DNA from 2 places in the Streptomyces sp. NPDC126510 genome. Region 1 is predicted to be linked to the other one. Evidence: riboswitches for the same ligand, from Rfam matches in the RefSeq annotation. Region 1 holds a riboswitch; the other holds the start of a gene.

Evidence for each region. Region 1 has a riboswitch for ZMP and ZTP ahead of ABTX60_RS04110 (glycine hydroxymethyltransferase). Riboswitches for the same ligand answer to the same signal wherever they lie in the genome.
Region 2: linked by a shared signal. The riboswitch ahead of ABTX60_RS17190 (bifunctional 5,10-methylenetetrahydrofolate dehydrogenase/5,10-methenyltetrahydrofolate cyclohydrolase) and the one ahead of ABTX60_RS04110 (glycine hydroxymethyltransferase) in region 1 are both predicted to bind ZMP and ZTP.

What each region holds. Positions count from the first base shown of each region.
Region 1 is NZ_JBEORR010000003.1:26,361-41,096, forward strand. It holds gene ABTX60_RS04070 (FAD-dependent oxidoreductase) at 1-870, opposite strand, end outside; gene ABTX60_RS04075 (class I adenylate-forming enzyme family protein) at 867-2,426, opposite strand; gene ABTX60_RS04080 (AMP-binding protein) at 2,450-3,973, opposite strand; gene pabB (aminodeoxychorismate synthase component I) at 3,970-6,384, opposite strand; gene ABTX60_RS04090 (antibiotic biosynthesis monooxygenase) at 6,415-6,993, opposite strand; gene ABTX60_RS04095 (DMT family transporter) at 7,111-7,956, opposite strand; gene ABTX60_RS04100 (hypothetical protein) at 8,082-8,432, shown strand; gene ABTX60_RS04105 (glutathionylspermidine synthase family protein) at 8,448-9,629, shown strand; ZMP/ZTP riboswitch at 9,742-9,828, shown strand; gene ABTX60_RS04110 (glycine hydroxymethyltransferase) at 9,860-11,305, shown strand; gene ABTX60_RS04115 (hypothetical protein) at 11,319-12,014, opposite strand; gene trpS (tryptophan--tRNA ligase) at 12,213-13,226, shown strand; gene ABTX60_RS04125 (2'-5' RNA ligase family protein) at 13,366-13,944, shown strand; gene dprE2 (decaprenylphospho-beta-D-erythro-pentofuranosid-2-ulose 2-reductase) at 14,020-14,736, opposite strand, start outside.
Region 2 is NZ_JBEORR010000010.1:303,265-318,000, forward strand. It holds gene ABTX60_RS17135 (ROK family transcriptional regulator) at 1-1,046, opposite strand, end outside; gene ABTX60_RS17140 (carbohydrate ABC transporter permease) at 1,219-2,184, shown strand; gene ABTX60_RS17145 (carbohydrate ABC transporter permease) at 2,202-3,125, shown strand; gene ABTX60_RS17150 (ABC transporter substrate-binding protein) at 3,136-4,485, shown strand; gene ABTX60_RS17155 (Gfo/Idh/MocA family protein) at 4,500-5,699, shown strand; gene ABTX60_RS17160 (L,D-transpeptidase family protein) at 5,731-6,426, opposite strand; gene ABTX60_RS17165 (SDR family oxidoreductase) at 6,606-7,520, opposite strand; gene ABTX60_RS17170 (MBL fold metallo-hydrolase) at 7,611-8,240, opposite strand; gene ABTX60_RS17175 (S-(hydroxymethyl)mycothiol dehydrogenase) at 8,240-9,328, opposite strand; gene ABTX60_RS17180 (ABC transporter ATP-binding protein) at 9,500-11,254, shown strand; gene ABTX60_RS17185 (nuclear transport factor 2 family protein) at 11,384-11,746, shown strand; ZMP/ZTP riboswitch at 11,776-11,860, shown strand; gene ABTX60_RS17190 (bifunctional 5,10-methylenetetrahydrofolate dehydrogenase/5,10-methenyltetrahydrofolate cyclohydrolase) at 11,883-12,740, shown strand; gene ABTX60_RS17195 (CU044_5270 family protein) at 12,741-13,847, opposite strand; gene ABTX60_RS17200 (RNA polymerase sigma factor) at 13,840-14,400, opposite strand; partial or broken gene ABTX60_RS17205 (cbb3-type cytochrome c oxidase subunit I) at 14,506-14,736, shown strand, end outside.

The DNA.
Region 1 (14,736 bases):
GAAGAGATGCGCCGCCTCACCGGCCAGCAGCACCCGCCGGTGCGGATCGGCGAACGAGGCCGCCACCTTGCGCACGAAGCGGTACGTCGACACCCACAGGACGCGCTCGCCGTAGCCGTCCCCGACGATCGCGGGCAGCCAGCGCCGTACGGCCTCCTCGGTGCCGAACTCCTCCGGCCGGTCCGCGTCGCGGCACTGCAGGTCGACCTGGAAGCCGCCGGTGAACGGCACCCGCATCACACTGCGCCCGCCGGCTCCGGGATGCTCGTAGTGGAACACCCGCTCCCACGGCAGCTCGGCCCTCGGCACATCGGCGACGTCCACGACGACGTGGAAGCCCTCGCCGCGGGTGCCCTCCAGCTCGATGCCCAGCGCGCGCCGGACCGCGGAGCGGGCCCCGTCGGCGGCGACGACACGGGAAGCGCTCCACTCCCGCCCGTCCGCCCCCGTCAGCCGGACCCCGCTGTCCGTGCTGTGCACGCCCGTCACGCGGGCGTCCCACACGAAGTCCACCCCGGCCCGCTCACAGGCCGCGCGCAGGAACCGCTCGGTGTCGGTCTGGCGCAGGCTGGTGAAGGGCGGCGGCCCGGACGGGGGCGGGAAGGTCCGGGCGTAGACCTCACGGCCCCGGTAGAGGGTGCGCCTGGTGTGCCAGGTCCGCCCGAACGAGGTGACCTCGGCGGCGAGGCCGGGCAGCATCGCGTCCAGCAGGGCGAGGGTCTCCCGGTGCACGAACAGGGCCCGGCTGCCAGGCCGTTCACGGTCCTCGGGGTCGGCCTCCAGCAGCGTGACCGGCAGGCCGTGCGCCCGTAGCGCGAGGGCCGCCGACAGCCCCACCGGCCCGGCGCCCACGACCACGACCGGGGTCACGCCCGCACGCCCTGGGCGAGCATCCGGGCGATCTCCACCCGCTTCACCTTCCAGGTCGCCGTCATCGGCAGTTCCTCGAACCGCCACTGACGGGGCTCGGCCATCGGCGGCAGCCCGGCCGTGGCCCGCCGCCAGCGCTCCGGGTCCAGGGGCCGCTCGCCGCGCACGCACACCACCGGCACCGGCTCGCGGTCCGCCCCCGGCACGATCACGACCTCGCGCAATTCCTCCAGCCGGGACATCAGGGCGTCCTCGACCTCCAGGTTGCTGTGCACCGCGTCGATCCGGTCGACCTCCCGGTCGATCAGGTACAGCGCGCCCAGCCGGTCCCGGTAGCCCAGGTCGCCCATCTCCCACCAGCCGTCGGTGAGCTGACGGTCGTAGCGGTCCGGCATGCCGAGGTAGGTGAGGATCCGGCCCCGCGTGCGCGCCTCGATCCGGCCCGGGGTGCCGGGCGGGACCCGTGCGCCCTCGGCGTCGGTGACCCGGACCCGGGTGAAGCCGGGTATCCCGAACCCGACCCGGCGGCCGTCCGCCCGGGCCGCACTGCGCCGGGTCACCACCTGGAACGCCACCGGGCCCGTCTCGCTCTGCCCGTACAGCTGGATCAGCCAGGGCGTGCGGCGCCGCGAGGCGTCCAGCAGCCGCCGCACGGTGCGCGGATGGATCGCGTCGAACGTCGAGCCGTACGACCTGACCCGGGACAGCGGCGCCCCGGGCGCTCCGGCCAGTTCCTCCCACAGCACGAACGTGTTGGGGTGCGTCTCCACGATGCCGGGCCGGTGCCGGACCAGCAGCGGGCCCACCGCGGCCGGGTCCGGGTCGGTGATCAGCACGAGCGGGCTGCCGAAGTGCAGCAGCACGCCGAGCAGATGGTAGAAGCGCGAGTGCGCGAACGACATGTGCAGCGCGGCGGTCTCGCCCCGGGTGGGCCGGCCCATCGCCTGCTGCGGCACGAGCCGGTTCCACATGGTCCGCGCGCAGTGCACGGCCAGCTTGGGGACGCCGGTGGTGCCCGAGCTGTGGGTGATCAGGGCGGGTTCGCGGGGGTGCAGCCGGACGGGCGGGGGCGGTTCGGCGCCGGTGTACTTCGCCAGGGGCTCGGCACGGGGCGCGTCGTTTACGGACAGCGTCCGCCGCACGAGCCCGGACAGGGCGATGTCCTTCAGGCCGTCCAGCGTCGCGGCGTCGGTGACCAGCCAGGGCTGCCGCAGCCGTGCGAGGAGCTGCCCGGCCACCTCCGGGGCCAGCGCCGGCGACAGCAGCACGGGCACGGCCCCGATACGGGAGATCGCGCAGGTCAGCAGCATGATGTCGACGTTGTCCGCCTTGTGTACGACGACCTGCTCCGAGGGCCGCACCCCGGCCTCCCACAACCGGCCCGACAACTCCTCGACCACCTCGGCCAGCACCGTGTAGCTCAGGTCGGCCCCGAGGGAGGGGGCGACGTCCAGCGGCCGGTCGAGGGTGACGAAGACCGCGCCGTGCCGGTCGGCCGCACGCCGGAACACCGGTCCCAGGTAGAACCCTCGGTCGGCGAGCACGTGCTGTCTCATGGGGTCGTTCCTCTCCGTGGTGGTCACCAGGCGCCCTTGCGGACCAGATGGCGGCGGAGCTTCCCGGTCGGGGTCCGGGGCAGCGACGGGACGAAGCTGACGCTGCGGGGGACCTTGAACGCGGCGAGGCTCTCGCGCGCCAGGCCGGTCAACTCGTCGGCCAGACCGTCGCGTACGGGCGCCGCGGGGACCACGAAGGCCCGCAGCCGGCTCGCGCCGCGCCCGTCGGGAACCGCCGCGACGGCCACCTCCCGCACCGCCGGATGGCCGCGCAGCACGGCCTCCACCTCCAGCGGGGAGACGGTGATGCCGCCGACCATCTCCATGTCGTCGACGCGGCCCAGATGCCGATAGGTGCCGTCCGGTTCGCGGCGGGCCCGGTCCCGCGTGGCCAGCCAGCCGCCCACGAGGGTCCGGGCGCTCTCCTCGGGCCGGCCGAGATAGCCGGGCGTCACCGTCGGCCCGCGCACCCACATCTCGCCCTCGGCGCCGTCCGGCACCGGATGCCCGTCACGGTCGCGCAGCTCCACCTCGAAGCCGGGTACGGGAAGCCCCACGGTGCCCGGGTGGTTGTGGGCGAAGCCGTTGGCGCAGAACGCGTGACCGGCCTCGGTGGAGCCGATCTGCTCCAGCACCGGAGCGTCCAGCAGGGCGGTCACCTGCCGGGCCAGCCCCTCCGGCAGCCCCTCGCCGGCCGACACCGCCGCCCGCACCGAGGCGAAGCAGCCCTGGTGCCCGTGGCCCCGCTCGGCGACGAGCGCGGCGTACGCGGACGGCACGGAGTACAGCAGCGTCACCCGGTGCCGGGCCACGAGCTCGTCGATGGTCGCCGGGGAGGGCCGCCGGTCGACCAGGACGGCGGACGAGCCGGAGAACAGCGGGAAGACGAACGCGTTGCCGAAGCCGTAGGCGAAGAACAGCTTCGACACCGACAGGGTGACGTCCTCCGCGGTGATCCGCAGCACGCGCCGCCCGACCAGGTCGTGGTATGTGCGGGGATCGCCGTGCGTGTGCACGACGCCCTTGGGGCGGCCCGTGGTGCCGGAGGTGTACTGCACGTAGAGCGGGCTCCTCGCGTCCACCCGGTGCGCGGGGGCGGGCGCGGCGGCGGGGGTGAGGGCCATCAGCTGGTCGGCACCGAGCACCGCCCGGGCGGCGAACCGCCCCTCCGGGCCCGGCCCCGTCACACACAGCACGGCCTCGGTGTCCCCGGCCAGGAAGGCGTGGTCGGCGGCCGGGAGCTCGGGGTTGACCAGGACCGCTACGGCACCGAGGCGGGCGGTGGCGAGGAAGGCCGTCACCCAGGCGAGGGAGTCCGGCAGCGCGAGCAGCACACGGTCGCCGGGGCGCACCCCGTGGCCGGCCAGCACGGTGGCCGCCCGGGCGGCGAGGTCGTGCACCTCGCCGTGGGTCCAGGCGCGGTGCCCCTGGTGGAAGGCGGTCCGACCGGTCCATCCGCGCCGCTCGGCGAGTTCCGCCAGGTGGGCCGCGAGGTTCCCGGGCGCCCCGGTCCCGGCCGGGCTCAGGGTGGCTTGCGGACTGGTCATCGCCGGGCCTCCCCGGCCGCACCGGCCTTCTGCCCCGGCGGCGGCTGCCGGCGCGTCCGGCCGGCGGTGTGCTGGTGCAGGGCCCGCATCGGGGCCGCCGTCTTCAGCAGCATCTCCTCGTACTCGGCCTCCGGGTCGGAGCCGAGCACGATCGCGCCCCCCGCTCCCAGATGCACCTGGCCGTCGGCGAAGACGGCGGTCCGGATCACGATGCTGAGGTCCGCGCCGCCGCCGCAGCCGAAGTAGCCGAGGGCGCCGGAGTAGACCCCGCGGGCCTCGGTCTCCAGCGAGTCGATGATCTCCAGCGTGCGCAGCTTCGGCGCGCCGGTCATGGACCCGCCCGGGAAGCAGGCCCGCACGCAGTCCACCGCGTCCGTGCCGGGCCGGAGCCTGCCTTCCACGGTCGACACCAGCTGGTGCACGGTGGCGTACGTCTCCGTGGCCATCAGCCGGGAGACCCGTACGGTCCCGGTGCGGCAGACCTGCCCCAGGTCGTTGCGCAGCAGGTCGACGATCATCAGGTTCTCGGCCCGGGTCTTGGCGTCCGCCGCGAGCGCGTCCCGCAGCCGGGCGTCCTCCTCCGGCCCGTCGCCCCGGGGCGCGGTGCCCTTGATGGGCCGGGCCTCGGCGGTGCCGTCCCGGCCGATCCGCAGGAACCGCTCGGGCGAGGAACCGGCCACCTCCAGTTCGCCGAACCTCAGGAACGCCGCGTAGGGGGCCGGGTTGTCGCGGCGCAGCGTCCGGTAGAACTCCAGCGCGTCGGGCGGAGCGGGCAGCCGGGCGGCGTTCGTCAGGCAGACCTCGTAGCTGGTGCCCGCCCGCAGCGCCTGTCGGCAGGCTTCGATGTCCGCGAGGTACGTCGTCCGGTCGCGCACCAGCCACGGCTCGGCGGCGCCGGGGTCGGCCGGGGCCGGCGGCGCGGGCAGCGGCGGGCGCTCCGTCGTCACGCAGGAGAGGCCGGCCAGCACACCGTCCAGCCAGTCGGCGGCCTCCCGCGCGGCCTGCGGGGTGTCCTCCGCCAGGCACACGACGTAGGTGAAGCCCTCCTCGTGGTCCACCGCGATCACCCGGTCGGCGAACAGCCAGGCGGCGTCCGGGGCGGGGGAGCGGTGCCGGCTGGACGACCCGCAGTCGGCCTTCATCTCGTAGCCGAAGTAGCCGACATAGCCGCCGGTGAAGTCGAACGGCAGCCCCGTCGCGTCCACCCGGCGGGTCGTCAACTGCCGCTTCAGATAGTCGAAGACACTCGCCCTGACCCGCCGCACCGGCCGATCCGCCCGCTCGATCTCGCACTGCCCGGCGGCGACGTCGTACCGCACGAACTCGGCGAGCGGCCCCTGGTCGTCCCCGAGGAACGAGAACCGCGACCGCCCCGGCTCGACCAGCGAACTGTCCAGCCAGAAGGACCGCGGCGACCCCGCGAACAGGCGCTCGAAGACCGCCTCGGTGTCGACGGCACCGCTCATCCGCCGGGTGTGCAGCCGATACCCGGCCCGCCCGGGACGACGGGGCCGGGGGAAGCCGGCGGAGGGCGCATGCGCGGCGGCAGACCCATCGACGCCGACGGGCGTGCCCAGCCCCGCGGCCGGGACGCCGCCGTGCGCCGGAGAGGCCCCGCCCGGCAGTTTCGCCGCGCCGAGGGGCACGACTGCCGCCCGGGAGACCGCGGCGACCTGGAAGACGGCCGCCGTCGCGGGCTTGCGCGGGCGCTCGGTGTCCGAGGGGGCCGCCCCCGCTCGCCACACCCCCGTGGCGTACTCCGGGACGCCCGGGCGCCGCCGGACCCCCTCGTGCGACGGCACGGCCGTGTTCTTCGTGCGCAGCTTCCCGGCCCGCTGGGCGGTGAGATTGCGGAAGTTCACGAGCATGCGGTGCCCGTACTCCGTGAGGACCGACTCCGGATGGAACTGCACCCCCCACAGCGGCCGGCTGCGGTGCCGGAGCCCCATCAGGACGCCGTCCTCCGCCCAGGCGGTGGCCTCCAGCGTCTTGGGCAGCGGCTCGCGCACGGCCAGGGAGTGGTAGCGGACGGCGGTGAAGTGCTGCGGCAGCCCGTGGAACAGGTCGCGCCCGTCGTGCCGGACCGTGGACAGATGCCCGTGCCGCGGCTCCGGAGCGGGCCCCACCAGACCGGACTCCCCGATCGCGATGCCCTGATGCCCCAGACACACCCCGAGCACCGGAACCGGGGAAGTCGCGAGCAGCCTGCCCCCGATGCCGAAGTCACGCGCCTCGCCCGGGTGCCCGGGGCCGGGGGAGACGACGAGGTTGTCGAACGCCCGGAGATCAGGGAGACCGTCGACGGGCGCGTCGTTCCGGACCACCACCGGCTCCTCGCCGTTGACCTCGGCGATCAGCTGGAACAGGTTGTACGTGTACGAGTCGTAATTGTCGATGAGCAGGGTCTTCACCCGCCCACCTCCCTCTGTTCGTTCGCGGGCCTATGTGGCCCGGCGTTTGTGCCGGCCGCGCAGTGCCTGGAGCGACGGGTACAGCCATTTCCTGAAGAAACGCTGGAGCCGAGGCATGAGAATCCAGGTGACAAGAGCCGTCACACACAGACACAACAACAGCGTGCGAAACAGTGCATTGAGGTCACCGAGATAGGGGAGGACCGTCAGATTGAACAGGAGCACCGGTGGGAAAACCGCGCTCATATTCACGAACCACAGTTTCCATTTCGACGGCGGAGCCGGCGGCGCGGGGGTCAGCGTCTGCGCGTCGAACCAGGCCCGGGCGCCCGGCACCCTCCGGCGCTCCGCCTCCCGGGCGACCCCCTCCAGCCGGGCGTCCCACCGCTCCCGGGAGTTTGATTTCTCCCAAGCCAGGGCCGAACCCTCGCTGGCGAAGCGATAGACGACATGCCACTCCGCCCCTCCGTCGACAAGTACCCCACCCCCCAGAAATCCCGGCTGCCGCGCGGTCGCGGCCAGCATGGCCCACCCCCAGGAGTGGAAGTCGGCCGCACGGCCCGGCGACACGCGATAGGCCACGGTGACCGTGACGGGATTACTGGTCACGCCGTCCCATACGGAAAGCGCTCACCCCGCGTTCAAGATTCAACAAACAATTTTCCGGTCGTTCGCAAGATCACCCCCGAAGGTTCGGACTTTTCCGCAGCCGGAAAGCGCCGTCCCTCACCGCGGTGCGACGGCGTGCTCCTCCGCCTCCACCGGCGCCTCCCCGAACCGCGACAGCGCCAGCGCCCCCGCCACCGCCACCGCGAAACCGAGGATCGCCAGCCATCCCAGCCCCGGCCGCGTACGGTCCCCGAGCCACACCACACCGATCAGCGCGGGCGCGACGGTCTCCCCGAGCACCAGCCCGGCCGTCGCCGTCGTCACCGACCCGCGCTGCAGGGCCGTGGTGAGCAACAGGAAGGCCGCCCCGCCGCCGAGCAGCAGCGCGTAGGTCGCCGGATCGGGGAACAGCTCACCGGCCGAGAACCCGTCGATGAGCCGTACCGACACCTCCACCACCCCGAACCCCAGCCCCGCCCCCAGGCCGAGCGTCAGCGCCCGCCCCCGCTCCGACAGCCGCCCGGCCGCGGCCCCGAGCAGCAGCACCCCGGCCGCCGCCCCGAGCATCGCCCACTGCAGCCAGGCCGGCCCCTCCTCGTCACCCTCCGCCCCGGAGGCCAGCCCCAGCAGCGCGAGCCCGGCACACACCACCGCCACCGCCGCCCACTCCACACGGCTCAGCCGCACCGTGAGCAGCGGCGCCGCGACCACGGCCGTCACCGCGAGGCTCGCGGCCAGCGCCGCCCCCACGGCGTAGATCGGCACCGACCGCAGCGCCAGGATCTGCAGCACGAAGCCGAGCCCGTCCAGCGCGAGGCCCGCCAGATACCGCCACTGCCGCAGCGCCCGCCACAGCAGCGCCACGTCCCCGCCCGGCCCGGTCGCCGCCGCCGACCGCGCGGCGATCGCCTGCAACACCGTCGCCGTACCGAAGCAGACCGCCGCACCAAGGGCGCACAGCATTCCAAAGATCACAAATCGACAGTAGGCGAGCGGCCGCGAACGGGGGGCCGTGCGCGCCCGTCCTCACCCATCTCTAGGCTGACCGTCTGTCAGTGCACGACGGGGAGACACGGGGAGACACGCACATGGCTGAGACACGGCGGCGACTGCGCTCGAGCACGGTGGTGCTGGGTGGCATGGGCGTCCTCGCGGCGGCCCTGTCCGCCTGTGGCTCCGACCCGGACCGCCGCTGCGTGGACCGGGACAGCTACGACTACATCAACGGCTACAAGATCGTCGCCGACAGGAACTGCTCGTCCGGCACCTCCTCCTCGGGCAAGGGCCGCAAGACCGGCAAGGCCAAGAGCACCGACGCCGACTGGTACTACGACGCCGACGTCAGCGGCGGCTACGCCGACGACGGCACCTTCAGCCGCAGCGAGGCCGTCGACCGGGGCGGCTTCGGCTGCTCGGGCTCGGGCAGCGGCGGCGGCTGAGGGCGGACACGGCAGATGGAACGCAGAACCGCCGAACCCCGCCCCGGTTGGCAGCAGACCGTCGAGGAACAGGGCCTGATCTACCCCCTGACCCGCTACCCGGACGACTCACTGCGCCCCTACTGGGACGAGAGCGCGTACTACGTCTTCTCGCTGGAGGAGATCGAGGCCCTCGAAGAGGTCGTCGAGGACCTCCACCGCATGTGCCTGGCGGCGGCCGCCCACATCGTCACCGAGGACCGCTTCTCCGACCTCGGCATCACCGACCCCCGCGTGGCCCGCACGGTCGCCGAGGCCTGGCAGCGCCGAGCCGAACTCCCCTCGGTCTACGGCCGCTTCGACCTCCGCTACGACGGCACCGGCCCGGCCAAGCTCCTGGAGTACAACGCCGACACCCCCACCTCCCTGGTCGAGGCCGCTTCCCCCCAGTGGTTCTGGATGGAGGACCGCTTCCCCGGCGCCGACCAGTGGAACTCCCTCCACGAACGCCTCATCGACGCGTGGCAGAAGCAGGCCGCCCTCCTCCCGCCCGGCAGCCCTTTGTACTTCGCGTACTCCTCCGCCGACGAACTCGGCGAGGACATGATGACGGTCGCCTACCTCAAGGAGACGGCCGAGCAGGCGGGCATGGCCACCGACTGGATCGCCATGGAGGAGATCGGCTGGGACCGCCTCTCCGGCCGCTTCGTCGACAACCGCCTCCGCTTCATCCGCAGCATCTTCAAGCTCTACCCGTGGGAGTGGCTCACCACCGACCGCTTCGCGGACCACGTCCTGGACACCCTCGACAACGGCGGCGGCACGGGCTCCACCCTGTGGATAGAACCGGCCTGGAAGATGCTCCTCAGCAACAAGGCGCTGCTCGCGATCCTCTGGGAGCTGTACCCGGACCACCCGAACCTCCTCCCCGCGTACCTGGACGGCCCCCGCGGCCTGTCCACCACGGGCTGGGTGGCCAAGCCCCTCCTGGGCCGCGAGGGCGCGGGCGTCACGATCCACGACCCCGGCACGGCCCCCGTCCTGCGCGACGAACCTTGCTGCTACCAGCAGCTCGCCCCCCTCCCCGACTTCGACGGCAACCGGGTGGTCCTGGGAGCCTGGGTGGTGGAAGACGAGTCGGCGGGCCTGGGCATCCGCGAGTCCTCGGGCCTGATAACGGACGAGTACGCCCGCTTCCTGCCCCACGTGATCCTTTAGTGACCTGCTTTTCAGGGGCGCGGGGAACTGCGCGATCAGCCACGGACAACCCGCACTCGGCGACGAAGAGCAACCCGGCAGACGCTCCCCGCCCACCCCACCCGGTAGGCTGCTCACGGGCCGTGACTGGCGCGCTGGGATGGGACCAACCATCGGGGAGCGGCCCGAGCAGACAGAGCCGTGCGCCTGGGCCGTACCGTGAACGCTGAACGCAACGTCCGGAGGTCCCCATGTCAGCAGAGCTCACCCCCGCTTCCACCGCCTACCGCGCCGCCCTCGACGTCATCCGCGCCGTCGAACCCCGCGTGGCGGACGCCATCGGCCAGGAGGTCGCCGACCAGCGCGAGATGCTCAAGCTGATCGCCTCCGAGAACTACGCCTCCCCGGCCACGCTCCTGACCATGGGCAACTGGTTCAGCGACAAGTACGCCGAGGGCACCGTCGGCCGCCGCTTCTACGCCGGCTGCCGCAACGTCGACACCGTCGAGTCCCTCGCCGCCGAGCACGCCAAGGAGCTCTTCGGCGCCCGCCACGCCTACGTCCAGCCGCACTCCGGCATCGACGCCAACCTCGTCGCCTTCTGGGCCGTCCTCGGCGCCCGCGTCGAGGTGCCCTTCCTGGAGAAGACCGGCGCCCGCCAGGTCAACGACCTGACCGACGCCGACTGGGCCGAGCTGCGCCAGGCCTTCGGCAACCAGCGCATGCTCGGCATGTCCCTGGACGCCGGCGGTCACCTCACCCACGGCTTCCGCCCGAACATCTCCGGCAAGATGTTCGACCAGCGCTCCTACGGCACGGACCCGGCCACGGGCCTCATCGACTACGAGGCGCTGCGCACCTCCGCCCGCGAGTTCAAGCCGCTGATCATCGTCGCGGGCTACTCGGCCTACCCCCGTCTGGTGAACTTCCGGATCATGCGCGAGATCGCCGACGAGGTCGGCGCGACGCTCATGGTCGACATGGCGCACTTCGCCGGCCTGGTCGCGGGCAAGGTCCTCACCGGCGACTTCGACCCGGTCCCGCACGCCCAGATCGTGACGACGACCACCCACAAGTCGCTGCGCGGCCCCCGCGGCGGCATGGTCCTGTGCGACGACTCCCTGAAGGACCAGGTCGACCGCGGCTGCCCGATGGTCCTCGGCGGCCCGCTCCCGCACGTCATGGCCGCCAAGGCCGTCGCCCTCGCGGAGGCCCGCCAGGAGTCCTTCCGCGACTACGCCCAGCACATCGTCGACAACTCCCGCGCCCTCGCCGAAGGCCTGATGCGCCGCGGCGCGACCCTGGTGACCGGCGGTACGGACAACCACCTGAACCTGATCGACGTCGCCTCCTCCTACAGCCTCACCGGCCGCCAGGCCGAGGCCGCCCTGCTCGACTCGGGCATCGTCACCAACCGCAACGCGATCCCCGCCGACCCGAACGGCGCCTGGTACACGTCCGGCATCCGCATCGGCACCCCCGCCCTGACCACCCGTGGCCTGGGCACCGCCGAGATGGACGAGGTCGCCGGCCTCATCGACCGTGTCCTCACCACCACGGAGCCGGGCACGACCAAGTCGGGCGCCCCCTCCAAGGCGTCCCACGTCCTCGACGCGAAGATCGCCGACGAGATCTCCCGCCGCGCCACCGACCTCGTGGCCGGTTTCCCGCTGTACCCGGAGATCGACCTGGGCTGACGCCCACGGCCTCTCATTCGTCCAGGTCGATCAGTACCTGACGCGGCTCCTCCCGCGGCGGTCCGGCTTCCCGCCGGGCCGCCGCGCGGCGTATCAGCAGCGTGCCGCCGGCTCCGGCCGCGAGCCCCAGCGCCCCCGCCGCCACCGCCCAGCGGGCCTCACCCCGCACCGGCCCGGGCAGGCCGGCGGCGGCATCGCTCCCGACGGGCCCGTCCTCCGGGTCTCCCAGCAGCCGCCCCCTGTCCAGCCGGTCGAAGAGCGACCGCGGCGCCCGGTGCCAGCGGATGTCGTCGTCCTCCACGGCGGGCGTCGGATCCGACCGCACCCACGGCGTGCCGTCCTCGGCCACGAACAGCTGGTCCTGCCGCTCGACGGCCACGTCCCCGCCCGGCGGCCGGTTGGTGGCGGGCCAGCCGCCGACCCCGGACAGCCCCCAGACCACCGTCAGCCGCACCGGTGGGAAGTGCCCCGCCGCCCACTCCTGCGGAACCCGCTCCGTCCCCCTGAACGTGGGCTCGAGCAGCTGCCACAGCCGGGCGAAGGCCGGCTGGCCCGAGCGCACCGCCGTCGTCCGCCCCGTGCCGCCCTCGACGACCATCGCCACGTCCGGGACGTCCCGCGGCCGCAGCGGGAGAGCCACGGCGGACGTCACCGCCACGCCCCCGGCCAGAGCACCCGCCACCGCCACCACCAGCACCCGCCGCACCATCCCGCGCCGGCCCCTCCCTCTCCCCGCCCGGCCTCGTGCCCGCATCGGTCCCCCTCCCCGTCTGCACCGCCCCGAACACCGCACGGGTCATACCCCTGCCGCGCCTCATCCCCTTGTTACACCGCCGGGGCCGGACGGGTGCCCGTCTGTTTCCGGCCGGTTCGGGATCGGCCTCCGGGACCTGAGAGAATGGTGAGCATGGCCTCTGACCGACCTCGCGTGCTCTCCGGGATCCAGCCCACCGCCGGCTCGTTCCACCTCGGCAACTACCTCGGCGCCGTCCGCCAGTGGGTGGCCCTGCAGGAGACCCACGACGCGTTCTACATGGTCGTCGACCTGCACGCGATCACCATCCCGCAGGACCCGAAGGACCTGCGCGCGAACACGCGCCTGGCCGCGGCCCAGCTCCTCGCGGCGGGTCTCGACCCGGACCGCTGCACGCTCTTCGTGCAGAGCCACGTCCCCGAGCACGCCCAGCTCGCCTGGATCATGAACTGCCTCACCGGCTTCGGCGAGGCCGGCCGGATGACCCAGTTCAAGGACAAGTCCGCCAAGCAGGGCGCCGAGCGCGCCTCGGTCGGCCTGTTCACGTACCCGATCCTCCAGGTCGCGGACATCCTGCTCTACCAGGCCCACGAGGTCCCGGTCGGCGAGGACCAGCGCCAGCACATCGAGCTCACCCGCGACCTCGCCACGCGCTTCAACGGCCGCTTCGGCGATACCTTCACCCTCCCGAAGCCGTACATCCTCAAGGAGACGGCGAAGATCTACGACCTTCAGGACCCGTCGATCAAGATGAGCAAGTCGGCGTCCACGCCGAAGGGCCTCATCAACCTCCTCGACGAGCCGAAGGCGACGGCCAAGAAGGTCAAGAGCGCCGTCACCGACACCGAGACGGTGATCCGCTTCGACGCCGAGAACAAGCCGGGCGTCAGCAACCTCCTGACGATCTACTCGACCCTCACCGGCGAGAGCATCGCCGAGCTGGAGGAGAAGTACACCGGCAAGATGTACGGCGCGCTCAAGACGGACCTCGCCGAGGTCATGGTCGAGTTCGTCACGCCGTTCAGGGAGCGCACCCAGCAGTACCTGGACGACCCCGAGACGCTCGACTCGATCCTGGCCAAGGGCGCCGAGAAGGCCCGCGCGGTCGCCGCGGAGACCCTCGCCCAGGCCTACGACAGGGTCGGCTTCCTGCCCGCCAAGCACTGAACCGGCCCCCGCACACAGCCGTACCACCGAACAGCGCTGTACATCACTCCGGTTGCGCCTGCCCGTAACCCGGTCGTGGCCGTACAGTCGATAACCGGGTGGTCGTATCAGCGGCCACACTGACACGACGGGAGACGACGTGGGGACCGTAACGATCGGTGTTTCGATCGCGGTCCCGGAGCCTCACGGCAGCGAGCTCCAGCAGCTGCGCGCGGGCTTCGGCGACGCCTCTGCTCACGGCATCCCCACGCATGTCACCCTGCTGCCGCCGACGGAGGTCGACGAGAGCGCCCTGCCGGCCGTCGAGGCGCATCTGGCCGAGGTCGCCGCGGCGGGCCGCGCCTTCCCCATGCGGCTGTCCGGCACCGGCACCTTCCGCCCGCTGTCGCCGGTGGTGTTCGTCCGGGTCGCCGCGGGCGCCGAGGCCTGCACGCTGCTCCAGCAGCAGGTCCGCGACCCCGCCGGACCGGCCGCCCGCGAACTGCAGTTCCCCTACCATCCGCACGTCACCGTGGCGCACGGCATCGACGAGGCGGCCATGGACCGCGCCTTCGAGGAACTCTCCGGTTACGAGGCCGAGTGGCCCTGCACCGGTTTCGCCCTCTACGAGCAGGGCGCCGACGGCGTCTGGCGCAAGCTCCGTGACTTCCCCTTCGGCGGCTCGGTGGTCCCCCCGCAGGCCGGGCGGGTGGAGCGCGGCTCGGTTCCCACCCGCTGAGCCCCCGCGGGTCGGACCGGCAGCCGCCGGAACACCTCGCCGGTCGGACCGGCAGTCGCCGGAACACCTCGCCGGTCAGATCGGCAGCCGCCGGAACACCCCGCGTGGCAGGTGCCGCAGCGCCGCCATCACCACCCGCAGCGTCCCCGGCACCCACACCGTCTCCGAGCGGCGCCGCAGCCCCAGCTCCACGGCCGTCGCGACCGCCTCGGGCGTGGTCGCCAGCGGCGCCTCCGGCAGCCCGGCCGTCATCCGCGTCCGCACGAAGCCGGGGCGTACGACCATGACGTGCACGCCCGTGCCGTGCAGCGCGTCGCCCAGGCCCTGCGCGAAGGCGTCGAGGCCGGCTTTGCTGGAGCCGTAGATGAAGTTCGCGCGGCGGGCCCGCTCGCCCGCGACGGAGGACATCACGACCAGCGAGCCGTGTCCCTGGGACTGGAGCGAGCGGGCGCACACCAGACCCGCCGAGACCGCGCCGGTGTAGTTGGTCTGCGCGACCCGCACCGCCGCCTCGGGCTCCCGCTCGTCGCGGGCCTGGTCACCGAGCAGCCCGAAGGCGAGCAGCACCATGTCGACGTCGCCCTCGGCGAAGACCTTGCCGAGCACGGCCTCGTGGGAGGCCGGGTCGAGGGCGTCGAAGGCGACGGTGTGCACGTCGGCCCCCAGCCCGCGCAGCTGCCCGGCGGCCTCCTCCAGGGCGGGGGAGGGGCGGCCGGCCAGCCAGACCGTGCGGGTACGGCGGGCGATCAGGCGGCGGGCGGTGGCCAGCGCGATCTCGGACGTACCGCCGAG
Region 2 (14,736 bases), on a different contig from region 1:
TGCCTGAGCTCACGGACCGTCTCTTCGACCGTCTTGCCGGCCACGTCCATCAGCCCGACCCCCTCCCCCGCGAGCAGGATCTTCTGCGGCATCACGAAGTTGGAGATCTGCGCGACGAGCGCACCCAGGGCCCGCGCCGCCTCGCCGACGACCCGGGCGGGCATCGGGTCCCCGGCGGCGGCCCGGGCGAGGATCTCCTCGTAGGTGCGGTCCTCGCCGGTGGCGGCCCGGATCTGGTAGCGGATGCTGGGGATGGTCAGCAGCGAGACGGCACTGCCGCGCCTGCCGTCCGGGGTGAGCGGTCCGTGGGAGTCGATGATCCAGTGCCTCCCGAAGCCGCGGTCCTCCTCCGCGAAGGGCACCCGCTTGCCGCCCAGGACGAGCCCGTAGCCCAGGCCGGCGCCGATGGTGAGGACGACGAAGCGGTCCAGTCCGCGCCCGGCGCCGAACCAGGTCTCCGCCTCGACCAGGGCCGCCACGTCGTTCTCGACGACCACCGGCAGCCCGGTGCGCTCCTCGACCAGCTCGGCCAGGGGGACGTCCCGCCACAGCAGGAACGGGGATTCGCCGACCACGGCACGGTCCTGGACGAAGCCGCCGACCCCGATGCCGATCCCGGCGAGGCCAGGGTGCCCCTCGGCCAGTTCGGCCGTCATCTCGGCCAGGATGTCGGCGACTTCGGCGGGGTCGTGTGTGGTGAGTGCACGGTCGTGGCGGGCGACGATGTGACTTCGAAGGGTGGTGACGACGCCGTAGACCGCGTCCTCGGTGATCTTGAAGCCGAGGAAGAAGCCCGAGTCGGCGACGACGTCCAGCGGTTGCGAGGGGCGGCCCTGGCGTGTCTCCGCGGGCGCTCCCGCCTCGGGTACCTCGACGAGCAGGCCCGACTCGATCAGCGGTTTGGTCAGGCGGGTGAGGCTGCCGGCCGACAGGCCCAGCCTGCGGGCGAGTTCCGTGCGCGACAGCGGGCCGTGGACCAGCACTTCGATCGCCACGGAGCGCTCACCCGGGCTCAGCGGCAGCCAGCCGGAGGTGCCTTCGGTCATGAAAGGTCCGACTCCCCTCACCCGTTTTTTTCGCACTGAAACCAACATGACCACTCTAGGCAGATGTCGGTTCCTGGGAAAAGATGTTTGCAGGGCTCTTGACGCAGCAATTGTTTCGCACCAAAAGTAAGTCCCGCCAGAGGACGAGCCGCCGCAGCGAGGGAGTCTCCCGATGACCATCGCCTCCAGCAGTCCTCCTTCGCGTCTGCCCTCGGGCGACGCGGCGGAGGCCCGCAGCAGGACCGGGCCGCGCCAGGGGGTGTCCGGCGAGGACCGGGGGGACGGGCGGCTGGCCGCGGTCTTCATCGCGCCGGCGCTGCTCGGCTTCCTGGTCTTCCTGCTCTGGCCGACGCTCCGGGGCATCTATCTGAGCTTCACCCGCTTCAACCTGCTGACCCCGGCGGAGTGGGTGGGCCTGGACAACTACGTCCGCATGGTCAACGACCCCATCTTCTGGGACTCCCTGTGGGTCACCGTCGAGTACGTCGCCATCAACATCGGGATCCAGACGGTCGCGGCGCTCGCCATGGCCGTCCTGCTCCAGCGGCTGACGCAGTCGGCGATGCTGCGCGGGATCGTGCTGACGCCGTATCTGATGTCGAACGTCGTCGCCGGTCTCGTCTGGCTGTGGCTCCTCGACACCCAGCTCGGCATCGGAAACGAGATCATCAGCGGCCTCGGCGCGGACCGCATCCCGTTCCTCGCGGACGAGGCCTGGGCCATTCCGACGATCGCGCTCATCAACGTGTGGCGGCACGTCGGCTACACCGCCCTGCTTCTCTTCGCGGGTCTCCAGGCGATCCCGAACGACATGTACGAGGCGGCCCGGGTGGACGGCGCGAGCGAGTGGCGGATGTTCTGGCGGATCACCATGCCGCTGCTGCGGCCGGTGCTCGCGGTCGTGCTGATCATGACGGTGATCGGGTCGTTCCAGGTGTTCGACACGGTCGCCGTGACCACCGCGGGCGGTCCGGCGAACGCGACCAACGTCCTGCAGTACTACATCTACGGCTCCGCCTTCGGCCGCTTCCAGTTCGGCTACGCCTCGGCCATGTCCGTCGCCCTGCTGGTCGTGCTGAGCGCGATCACCGTCCTGCAGTACCGGCTCACCCGGGCCGGCCGGACCGACCTCGGCTGACGGAAGGAGACACCGCCATGACCGCCGTGACGACAACGACGCCGACGACCCTGCGGCCGGTTCGGCGCAGGTTCTCCTTCGGGCGGGCCGCCGCCTGGACCGTGATGGGACTGATCGTCCTCATCACCCTGCTGCCGTTCTACTGGATCCTGCGCACCGCGCTGTCCACCAACGCCGGCCTGAACGCCGACCCGACCAACCCGCTGCCCGTGGACCTCACCACGAGCGGCTTCGAACGCGCCCTGGGAATGCAGTCGGCCGAGGAGGCCGTCGCACAGGGCGGCGCGGGCGGCGGGCTGGACTTCTGGCGCTACCTGCTCAACTCGGTGCTGGTCTCGACCCTGATCACCGGATGCCAGATCTTCTTCTCCGCGATGGCCGCCTACGCCTTCTCCCGGCTGCGCTGGCGGGGCCGCGACAAGGTGTTCGGGCTGTTCCTGGCCGGGATGATGGTGCCGGCCATCTTCACGCTGCTGCCGAACTTCGTGCTCATCAAGCAGCTGCACCTGATCGACACGCTCCTCGGCATCGCGCTGCCCACCATGTTCATGACGCCGTTCGCGGTGTTCTTCCTGCGCCAGTTCTTCATGAACATCCCGAAGGAGGTGGAGGAGGCCGCGCTGCTCGACGGCGCCGGGAAGATCAAGGTTTTCTTCCGGGTGGTCCTGCCGATGGCGTCCACGCCCATCATCACGCTGGCCGTGCTGACGTACATCACCTCCTGGAACGACTACTTCTGGCCGCTGATGGTCTCCTACAGCGACAGCTCGCGCGTACTGACCGTGGCGCTCGCGGTCTTCCGGGCGCAGACCCCGGCGACCGGCGTCGACTGGTCCGGGCTCATGGCCGCGACGCTGATCGCCGCGCTGCCGATGCTGGTGCTGTTCGCCTGCTTCGCCCGCCGCATCGTCAGTTCCATCGGCTTCACCGGAATCAAGTAAGGGGACTGTGATGCGAATTCGACTTCGCCCGCTCGTCGCGGCGACCGGAGCGCTGGCGCTGTCCCTGGTCAGCGGATGCGCGCAGGGAGGCGCCGCCGGATCCTCCGCGCACACGGTCACGTACTGGCTGTGGGACGCCAACCAGCTGCCCGCCTACCAGGCCTGTGCCAAGGGGTTCGAGAAGGAGAACCCCGGGCTGAAGGTCAGGATCACGCAGTTGGGCTGGAGCGACTACTGGACCAAGCTCACCGCCGGGTTCATCGCGGGCACCCAGCCGGACGTGTTCACCGACCACATCCAGTACTTCGGCCAGTTCGCCGACCTGAAGGTCCTCGAACCGCTCGACGATTTGGGCATCAAGAACGCGGACTACCAGCCGGGCCTCGCCGCCAACTGGATCGGCAAGGACGGCCACCGCTACGGCGCCCCGAAGGACTGGGACACCGTCGCGCTGTTCTACAACTCGAAGATGGTGGAGGACGCCGGTCTCACCGCCGAACAGCTCGACGACCTCTCCTGGAACCCGAAGGACGGCGGCACCTTCGAGAAGGCCATCGCCCGCCTCACGATCGACAGGAACGGCAAGCGCGGCGACGAACCGGGCTTCGACAAGAACAACGTCAAGGTGTATGGCCTGGCCACGGGCGGTGGCGGCTACGGCGACGGCCAGACGCAGTGGAGCAACTTCGCCGCCTCCGCCGGGTGGAGCTACCTGGACAAGGCGCGCTGGGGCACGAAGTACCAGTACGACAGCAAGACCTTCCAGTCGGTCATCGAGTGGTACTTCGGCCTGGCGAAGAAGGGCTACATGCCGCCCCTGTCGGACTACAACGTCCAGTCCAACCAGCAGAACACGCAGATCGCCGCGGGCAAGGCGGCCACCGCGTTCGACGGGGCCTGGATGATCAGCACGTACGCGGGCTTCAAGGGCAAGGACATCAAGACCGCCCTGACGCCGGTCGGCCCGACCGGCAAGCGCGCCACCATGATGAACGGGCTCGCCGACTCCGTCACCAAGGCCGCCAAGAACAAGGAAGGCGCCAAGAAGTGGGTGGCATACCTGGCCTCCGACCAGTGCCAGAGCGTCGTCGGCAAGTACGGCGTCGTCTTCCCCGCTACGAAGGCCGGCACCGAGGCCGCCGACGCCGCCTACCGGAAGAAGGGCATCGACGTCTCGTCCTTCACCGAACCGGTGGCCGACAAGAAGGACTTCCGGACGTTCTCGTATCCGATCGCCAGCTACTCGGCGGACATGACGGCACTCATGCAGCCGGCGATGGAGGACATCTACGGCAACGGGAAGCCCGTGAGCAGCCTCGATCAGGCCAACGACCAGATCAACCTCATCCTCTCCCAGTGAAGGGCACGCGCTCCATGACGTTCTCCCTCGGCATCGTCGGCGCCGGCCAGTTCTCCGGCCAGTTCGCCACGCTGTTCCAGGCCCACCCCGGCGTCAGCGACGTCTACGTCACCGACCTGCTGCCGGAACGGGCCGAGCAGCTCACCGCCGCCCAGGGGCTCGCCGGCACCTTCCCCTCGTACCAGGCCATGCTGGAGTCGGAGGACGTCGACGCCGTCGCGATCTTCACCCAGCGCTGGACGCACGGGCCGCTGGTGCTCCAGGGCCTCAACGCCGGCAAGCACGTGTACTCCGCGGTTCCCATGGCGATCAGCACGGAGGAGATCGCGGCGATCATCGACGCGGTCAAGGCCACAGGGCTGACGTACATGATGGGCGAGACCAGCGAGTACAACCCGGCCACGGTCCACGCCCGCAACCAGATCGCCGAGGGCGCCTTCGGGCGGCTCTTCTACGCCGAGGGCGACTACGTCCACGACATGGACCTGGGGTTCTACGAGGCCTACCAGTACAGCGGGGGCGAGAACTGGAAGGCGACCGCCAGCTATCCCCCGCTGCTGTACCCGACGCACGCGGTCGGCGGGGTGCTGGGCGCCTGGAGGACGCACGCGGTGAGCGTGTCCGCGATCGGTGTCGTCGACGACCGGGGCGACGGCGTCTTCGACAAGGACGTCAGCCAGTTCGGCAACGACGTCTCCAACGCCACCGCGCTGTTCGAGGTGGCGGGCGGCGGCTCGTTCCGTACGAACGAGTTCCGGCGGGTCGGCTACCCCTCGCACATACGGGAATCGCGCTTCCGCTTCTTCGGCACCGAGGCGAGCATGGAGCAGCTCGCCACGGTCGCCCTGTGGCAGGACAAGCAGGGGGTGAAGGACATCAGCGAACTGCTGGAGCCCAAGCCCACCATGGCGCCCGACGACCCCTCGCTGCAGCACATCGCGCCGGATCTGCGGGCCGCCTTCACCTCCGGTTCGGCGCCCGTGCACGACCGGGCGCGGCTGCCGAGGGAGTTCGACCACCTGCACAACGGCCATGAGGGCAGCCACCACTTCCTGGTGGACGACTTCGTGACCGCGGTCAACGACCGCACGCTGCCGTCGGTGAACGCCTGGGTGGCGGCTCGCTACACCCTGCCGGGCATCATCGCGCACGAGTCCGCGCGGCAGGGCGGGGTCAGGCTGGAGATCCCGGACTTCGGGGACGCGCCCCAGTAGGAGGCGACGGGTGCGAGCCGGGTGCCTCGGATCAGGTGCCCGGCTTGCGGCCGTAGACGAAGACGTCGTCGCCCTTCTTCAGCAGCGACCAGTACTTCTTGGCGTCGGTCTTCGTCATGTTGGTGCAGCCGTGCGAGCCCGGCGGGTTCCACATGCTGACGCCGACCGAGTGGAAGGCCTGGCCGCCGTCGAAGAACTGGGCGTAGGGCATCGGCACGTGGTAGATGGACGACACGTGGTCGATGTTGCGCCAGTAGATCTTCTTCAGGCCGGTGCGGGTCTCGTACCCGTCGCGGCCGGTGCGGACCGGGACGGGGCCGTAGACGAGCTTGTCGCCGTCCTGGATCCAGCTCAGCTGGAGCGTCAGGTTCACACAGGCGATCCGGCCCTTGTTCACCGGGCACTTGCCGTCCTTGTTGGGGGTCTTGCCGACGGCCTTCTGCTTCTGCATCAGGTCCATCACCCCCCAGGTGACCGAGCCGGCGTAGCCGATGTTCGGCGTGATGCCGTGCTTGGTCTGGAAGGCCCGGATGGCCGTGCAGTCGGCGGCGGACTGCTTGCCGTCGACCGGACGGCCGAGGAACTTCTCGACCTTCTTCTGGTACGGGCCGGCCTGCGTGGTGCAGCTCGCGGCCTGGGCCGGTGCGGCGCCGAGTGCGAGCGTGAGCGGTGCCACCAGGCCGGTGATCCCCAGTGCGACGGCGCTCCGTCTGCGTACGTCCCCCATGGCTGGTCTGCCCTTCCGCGAAAACGGGTCTGTGATGTCTGCCAGCTAGACGGACGGAGAACGGTTCCGGTTGTGCAGTCGGGCGCGCTGGGACCGAACAGTGACATACCCCACCGGCACAGAGGGGACAAATCCGCGCAAGGGGGGATTACTGACAGCTGACTTCTGGGTCGTCCGCGTCAGCGATAGCCGGACGTGTCCGCCGGCTTCCCCGCGTCCTGGACCTCCACCAGGTAACGCCAGGCGTCCGGGCGGCTGCCGTCGAGGTCGGTGAAGCCGTACACCTGGGCGAGTTGGCCACTGGAGAGAGACCGTCCGTTCCAGCGCGCCACGTGCGCGTCGGCGGCGAGTGCCGCCACGGCACGGCCCACGTAGTGCGGGGTCTCGGAGATGGCGAAGTGCGGGACGCGTTCCAAGGCGTCGCGCCAGTTCTCCTCCCGTACTCCGAAGCCGTCCAGCATCAGCTCCGAACGCAGCCAGCCGGGGGTGAGGGCGACGGCGGTGGCCCCGCGCGGGCCCAGTTCGTGGCCGAGGGCGAAGGCCATGCGCAGCACGGAGGCCTTGGCGAGGTCGTAGAAGAAGTTCACGCGGTAGTTCTCGCGGTTGTAGTCGGCGGTGCCGTCGGTGACCTCGACGACGAGGCCGCCGGGGTTGCGCAGCAGCAGGGGCAGGGCGTGGTGGCTGGTGACGGCGTGCGTCTCCACGGCGAGCTTCAGCAGGCGCAGGCCGTTGTCGAGATCGTGCTCCCAGAGCGGGGTGTCCCACTCGAAGAGCTTCTCGCCACCCCAGATGTCGTTCACCAGGACGCCGAGGCGGCCCTGCTCGTCCGCGATCCGGTCCACGAGCGCCCGGACCTGCGCCCGGTCGAGGTGGTCGGTGGGGACGGCGATGCCCTTGCCCCCGGCCGCGGTGACCAGGTCGGCGGTGTCCTCGATCGTCTCGGGCCGGTCGTACTCCGAGCGGCGGGCGCGGGTGGTGCGGCCCGTGACGTAGACCGTGGCGCCGGCCGCGCCGAGTTCCACGGCGATCCCCCGCCCGGCGCCCCGAGTCGCACCCGCGACCAGTGCGACCTTGTCCTGCAACGGAGCTGACATGTCCGGCCTCCCGTGACGGTGACTGCTTGACGCGTTCAGCGTGACGGGTAAGCCGGACATCTTCTGTCGCCTTTTACGGGCGAGTCGCGGTCAGTGGCCCCGGCTTATCCATTCCTCCAGGTGCGGGGCCTCCGCGCCGATGGTCGTGGAGTCGCCGTGTCCGGTGCGGACCGTCGTCTCCGGCGGCAGGGTGAGCAGCCGGTCGCGGATGGAGTCGATGATCGTCGGGAAGTGCGAGAAGGAACGGCCGGTGGCGCCGGGCCCGCCCTGGAAGAGGGTGTCGCCGGTGAAGACGGTGCCGAGCCCCGGGTCGTAGAGGCAGACGGCACCGGGCGCGTGCCCGGGGGTGTGCAGGACCCTGAGGTCGGCGCCGCCGGCCTCCAGCACCTGGCCGTCGACCAGCCAGGCGTCCGGCTCGCGGTCCGGGTGGGTCTGCTTCCACAGCGGCAGGTCGTCTCGGTGCAGCCAGATGGTGGCGCCGGTGCGCTCGGCCAGGGCGGGGGCGGCGTCGATGTGGTCGTTGTGGGCGTGCGTGCACACGATCGCCGTGAGCCGTCGGTCCCCGACCGCCTCGGCGATGGCGTCGGCGTCGTGGGCGGCGTCGATGACGATCGCCTCGTGGTCGTCACCGACGATCCACACGTTGTTGTCGACGTCCCAGGTGCCGCCGTCGAGGCTGAACTGCCCGGAGGTGACGAGGTGTTCGATGCGTGTGGTCATCACAGCACCACCACCGAGCGCAGCACGTCGCCGTGGTGCATCCGCTCGAAGGCCTTCTCCACCTCGTCGAGCTGAATGGTCTCGGTGACGAACGCGCCGAGGTCGAGGCGCCCCTGCACATGCAGGTCGATCAGCATGGGGAAGTCGCGTGAGGGCAGGCAGTCGCCATACCAGCTCGACTTCAGCGCTCCACCGCGGCCGAAGACGTCGAGCAGCGGCAGTTCGAGTTTCATCTCGGGTGTGGGGACGCCGACGAGGACGACCGTGCCGGCGAGGTCACGGGCGTAGAAGGCCTGCTTGTAGGTTTCCGGGCGGCCGACGGCCTCGATGACGACATCGGCGCCGAAGCCGCCGGTGAGTTCGCGGATCGCCTCGACGGGGTCGCTCTCGCGCGAGTTGACGGTGTGCGTGGCGCCCATGGAGCGGGCGGTCTCCAGCTTGCGGTCGTCGATGTCGACGGCGATGATCGTCGCCGCTCCGGCCAGCTGCGATCCGGCGATGGCCGCGTCGCCCACACCGCCGCAGCCGATGACGGCGACCGAGTCGCCCCGTCCGACGTTCCCGGTGTTGATCGCGGCGCCGATGCCGGCCATCACACCGCAGCCGAGCAGCCCGGCCACCTGCGGGGCGACGCGCGGGTCGACCTTGGTGCACTGGCCGGCCGCGACCAGCGTCTTCTCGGCGAAGGCGCCGATGCCCAGGGCCGGGGACAGCTCCTGGCCGGTCGAGGCGAGGGTCATCTTCTGCTGTGCGTTGTGCGTGTCGAAGCAGTACCAGGGCCGCCCGCGCAGACAGGCCCGGCACTTCCCGCACACCGCACGCCAGTTGAGGATCACGAAGTCACCGGGCTCGACGTCGGTGACGCCGGCGCCGACAGTCTCGACCACGCCCGCGGCCTCGTGGCCCAGCAGGAACGGGAACTCGTCGTTGATGCCGCCCTGCTTGTAGTGCAGGTCGGTGTGGCACACCCCGCAGGCCTGCACCCGCACCACGGCCTCGCCCGGGCCGGGGTCGGGCACCACGACCGTCTCGATCCGCACCGGCTCGTCCTTGCCGGGCGCGATCACGCCGCGTACTTCCTGGGCCATGCTGCTGACTCCTTCGTCGGCCGGGGTCCGTTCCCTTCCGACCCTACGCGCGACTGATCGGTAAGGGGCACGGATCAGCCACCCGGCTCCGCACGGAAAGCCGCGAAAGGGCAGGCCGCACGGGTCGGCGGCGACGTAGCCTGAACGCTCCGCCGACGCCGAGGGAGCGCCGTGAGCATCGCAGAGACCGAGACCGCCACCCCCGCCTGGCGGCAGCTCCTCGGATACGTACGGCCGCACCGCTGGTCCCTGTTCACCGGTGCGCTGCTGTCGCTGGTCACCGGGGCGACCGGGCTGCTGTTGCCGCTGGTGGCGCGGGGCCTCATCGACGACCTGTCGCACGACCGGGCCATCACCGGCGCCCTGCTCGCCATGTCGGCCCTGGTCGTTGCCAACGCGGCGCTGGGCGCGCTGGGTTCGTACGTGCTGACGCGCACCGCCGAGTCGGTGGTGCTCGGTGCGCGGCGCACCCTGTCGTCGTATCTGCTGCGGCTGCGGATCACCGCCGTGGACCGCAGCGAACCCGGTGACCTGATGGCCCGCATCACCTCCGACACCACGCTGCTGCGGGCGGTCACCACCGACTCGCTGGTCGGTCTGGGCACGGGCGGGCTCACGCTCGTCGCCACGGTCGTGATGATGGGGCTGGTGGACGCCGTGCTGCTGGGCGTCACCCTGGCCGTGATCCTGGGCGCGGGCGTGGTCCTCGGGGTGATCGTGCCGCGCATCAACAGGGCGAGCCGGCAGGCGCAGGACGCGGTGGGGGTCATGGGTGCCTCGCTGGAGCGGATCCTCGGCGCGCTGCGCACCGTGAAGGCGTCCGGCGCGGAGCACCGGGAGGAGCGGACGCTGCACGAGGCGGCGCAGGAGTCGTGGCGGCAGAGCGTGCGGGCCGCCAAGTGGTCGGCCGCCGCGGGCAACACGGCGGGGCTCGCCATGCAGATCGCCTTCATCACGGTGCTCGCGGTGGGCGGCGCGCGGGTCGCGACCGGCGCGGTCGACGTGGGCACCCTGGTGGCGTTCCTGCTGTACGTCTTCTACCTGATGTCCCCGATACAGCAGGTCGTCGGCGCCATCACCCAGTACCAGACGGGCGCCGCGGCCCTCACCCGCATCGAGGAGGCGCTGCTCCTGCCCGCCGAGCCGGCCGCCGCTGCCGCGCCGCTGCCCTCCCCCGGCGCGCAGCCCGCCGCCCTCGCCTTCGACGACGTCCGCTTCCGCTACGCCGACGACCTGCCCCACGTCCACAACGGGGTGACGTTCACAGTGCCCGCGCAGGGCATGACGGCGTTCGTCGGCCCGTCCGGCGCCGGCAAGACCACCGTCTTCTCGCTGATCGAGCGGTTCTACGACCCGGAGTCCGGCGTGATCACCCTGGACGGGCGGGACCTGAACGACTGGGAGCTGTCCCAGCTGCGGGCCGCGATCGGCTACGTGGAGCAGGACGCGCCGGTCCTGTCGGGCTCCCTGCGTGACAACCTGCTGCTGGGCAATCCGGCGGCGGGCGAGGACGCCCTCGGGCGGGTGCTCAAGACGACCCGTCTCGACGACCTGGTGGCCCGGCTGCCCGGGGGTCTCGACACGCTGGTCGGGCACCGCGGCACCAAGCTGTCCGGCGGGGAGCGCCAGCGCGTCGCCATCGCCCGAGCGCTGCTGCGCCGCCCCCGGCTGCTGCTGCTCGACGAGGCGACCTCGCAGCTGGACGCGGTGAACGAGGCGGCGCTGCGCGACACCGTCGCGGACGTGGCCCGGACGACCACGGTCCTCGTCGTGGCGCACCGGCTGTCCACGGTGACGATGGCCGACCGGATCGTGGTGATGGACGCGGGCCGGGTCCGGGCCGTCGGCACGCACCGTGAGCTCGTGACGGCCGATCCGCTCTACGCGGAGCTGGCGGCGACGCAGTTCCTCGCCACGGCGGACTGAGGTGAGGACCCGGGTGAATCCCACTGTTTCCACTGCGCTTGCCGTGGCCGCCGGGCGGGAGGAGGCTCGGGGGTGAGGCCCTCGCGGCCCGCTGCCGAGCGGGCCGCGGCCCTTCGAAGGAGGTCCATCATGGGAACCGCGGCAGACCCCGCCTTCGACAGAGAGACACTGCGCCGGGGCGTGGAAGGAGAGCCGGACATCCTGCTCTCGCTCTACGCGGACGACGCGGAGTTCCGCATCGTCGACCACACCACCCAGCCCAGCCACCCCAAGGTCCTGCACGGCCGGGACGAGATCGGCCGGATGCTGGAGGACGTCTACAGCCGGGACATGACGCACAAAGTGGAGCGGTGCATCGTCCAGGGCGACGAGGCCGCCTACAGCGAGAGCTGTCAGTACGCGGACGGTGTGCGCGTCCTGTCCGAGTCCATGATCACGCTGCGTGGCGGAAAGATCGCCGAGCAGACCCTGATCCAGGCCTGGGACGCGTAACGGCGGCCTCACCGGGCCCGGTTAGGGTGGGACCGGACCGTGACTGGCGCTGAGGTGAAGCACCACCGGGGAGCGGTCCCTCGGAAGTCGATGCCGTGCGCCTGGGCGAAGCTGTACCCCAGCCCAGGGATGGATCATGTCTCAGGCACGTCTCATGGACGGCACCGCGCTCGCCCGGCGGATCATCGGTGAGGCCGGCGAGCGCGCGGCCGCCCTCACCGAGCGGACGGGCGCCGCGCCCTGTCTCGCGACGGTGCTCGTCGGTGAGGACCCCGCGTCCGTCACCTACGTGCGGATGAAACAGAACCGCTGCCGCACGGCCGGCATCACCTCGCGGCACGTGGCGCTGCCCGCCGCCACGACCACGGGAGAACTCGTCGGCACGATCGAGGCGCTGTCCGCGGACCCCGGGGTGCACGGGATCCTGCTCCAGCACCCGGTGGGCGACCACATCGACGAGCGGGCCGCGTTCGAGGCGATTGCCCCGGCGAAGGACGTGGACGGCGTCACCTTCGCCTCCTTCGCCACGATGAGCTTCGGCCTGCCCGGCTTCGTGTCGTGCACACCCGGCGGGATCATGCGGCTGCTCGACGCGTACGGCGTCGACCCGGCCGGGAAGCGGGCTGTGGTGGTGGGACGCAGCGCGATCCTGGGCAAGCCCGTCGGCATGCTGCTGCTCGCCCGGGACGCGACGGTCACCTACTGCCACTCGCGCACGAGCGACCTGCCGGCGGCCGTGCGCGAGGCCGACATCGTGGTGGCGGCGGTGGGCCGGCCCCGGCTGGTGCGCGGCGAGGACATCAAGCCGGGCGCCGTGGTGATCGACGCCGGGTACAACCCGGGCAACGTCGGCGACGTCGACTTCGACTCCGCCGTCGAGCGGGCCTCGCTGATCACACCGGTACCGGGAGGCGTCGGACCGATGACCATCGCGACGCTGCTGGAGCAGACGGTGGAGGCCGCCGCCCGGCAACTCGGCGTCTCGCCGGTGTGATCAGCGCATCCACGCGCTGTACGACATGACGTCGCCCGCCTCCACGCCGAACGCGGGCTCCGGGGCCGTGAGGGTGCTCTCCAGTCCGAGGACGGCACCGGTGGCCGGGTCCATGATCAGCATGCGGCGGACGCCGCGGGAGTCGTTCACATAGGCCTCGCCGCGCCGGCCCAGCCGGTCGGTCACCCGGCCGGCCGGCCGCAGCCCCTCTGCCGTGGCCAGCAGCCGGGCGAGCACCGCGTTCTCGCGTGCGCCGAGCGTCCAGTGGTCCAGCAGCGTCGCCGTGGCGTCGAGCAGTTCGGGCGTGGTCAGCGGCGTGTCGGTGAACTGGGACTCCGTCAGGTAGGCGCGCAGCTCGGCAGGGTCGTGGGGCGGGGGCGACTGGGGCGGGGCGTCGCTCCAGCTCGGCGGGTACGTCCGGTCGAGCAGGACGTGGCGGTCGTGGACGAGCCGCGGTGTGCCGCCCTCGTCGGACAGGACCGGCCTGCCTGGGTGTCTCGGGTCGGTCGCGACGACGAGTTCGGTGTGGCTGCCGTCGGGGCGCCAGCGCACGATGCGTTCCTGCGGCAGGGTGATCGGGGGCTTGTCGTCCGACATCCCCAGGCTCCAGGACTGCACGTGCGTGCCCTTGCGGAGGCGGGGCGAGCCGTCGACCGCGGCCTCGTCCGCCGCGCGCTCGGCCAGCCGGTCCAGGGGTACGGGTGTGGAGTCCGACTCGATCACCAGGGGGCGGGGCGCGGCGACCGCGGGTGTGGTGCTCGGGCCGCTCAGTACGAAGGTGAGGGTCAGGGCTGCGACGACGGCTCCGGCGACCACTCCCCAGGCCAGCCGGGGCCCCCACCCCGATCGGGAGCGCGAGCCGGAGCGGCCGGCCGCCTGCACCAGCCGGTCCCGCAGACGACCCGGGGCCCCACCCCGCCGGTCTCCCGGTCGGTCAGGAGCCGCACCCCGCCGCTCCCCCGGACGGTCAGGAGCCCGTCCCGGCCCCTCCCGCAGGAGTTGCTCCAGCCGGCGCTCGGCGTTGTGGTCCAGGGGTCCGTCGCCGAAGTGGGGGCCGTCGGGCGGCACCGGGTCGGCGCTGCGCAGCAGTTCGAGTTCGTCAGCCATGGCCGTGTTCCTTCGGGGCGGTCATGCAGGAGTGCTCGGCGGTCGGGAGCTCGGGACGCAGTCGGTCGATCTCGGCTCTGAGGCGGCGCCGCGCCCGGTGCAAGCGCATGGCGGCGGCCCGGCTGCCGCAGCCGAGGGCGATGGCGACCTCGTCGACGCCGAGTTCCTCCCAGGCCGTCAGCCGCAGCACCTCCTGGTCGGCCGCGGAGAGCCGGGAGAGCGCCTCGTGCACCCAGCCGCCCGGGGTGTCGGCCTCCGGGCCCGCCGTGATGTGCCGTCCGTGCGCGGCGTCGTCGTTGCCGAGGCGGTCGACGAGCCGGCGGCGGCGTCCGTGTCCGCGTACCGCGTTGGCCAGACAGTTGCGTGCCACGCCGTACAGCCAGGGCAGCGCGGCGGCCGGGAGGTCGGCCCGGCGCCGCCAGGCGACCGTGAACACCTCCGCCACCACTTCCTCCACCTCACCGGTCCGCCCGTCCAGTCGCCGCGCGACATAGCGGCTGACCGCCCAGTAGTGCTCGCGGTAGGCAGCGGCGAAGATCTCGTCGTTGCTCATGTCCCGTTCGTGTCCGGCACCTTCTCGATCGTCACACCCGGTTGCGTGATTCTCGTCGCGTCGGTGAAGTGTGACGCCCGGTCGGGGCGCGGACACAGGCGGGGCATGAGGCACCTCAAGTGGCTGACGACCACGGATCACAAGACGATCGGCACGCTGTACCTGGTCACGTCTTTCGCGTTCTTCGTCATCGGCGGCGTGATGGCGCTGCTGATGCGCGCCGAGCTCGCCCGGCCTGGTCTGCAGATCATGTCGAACGAGCAGTTCAACCAGGCGTTCACGATGCACGGCACGATCATGCTGCTGATGTTCGCGACGCCGCTGTTCGCCGGCTTC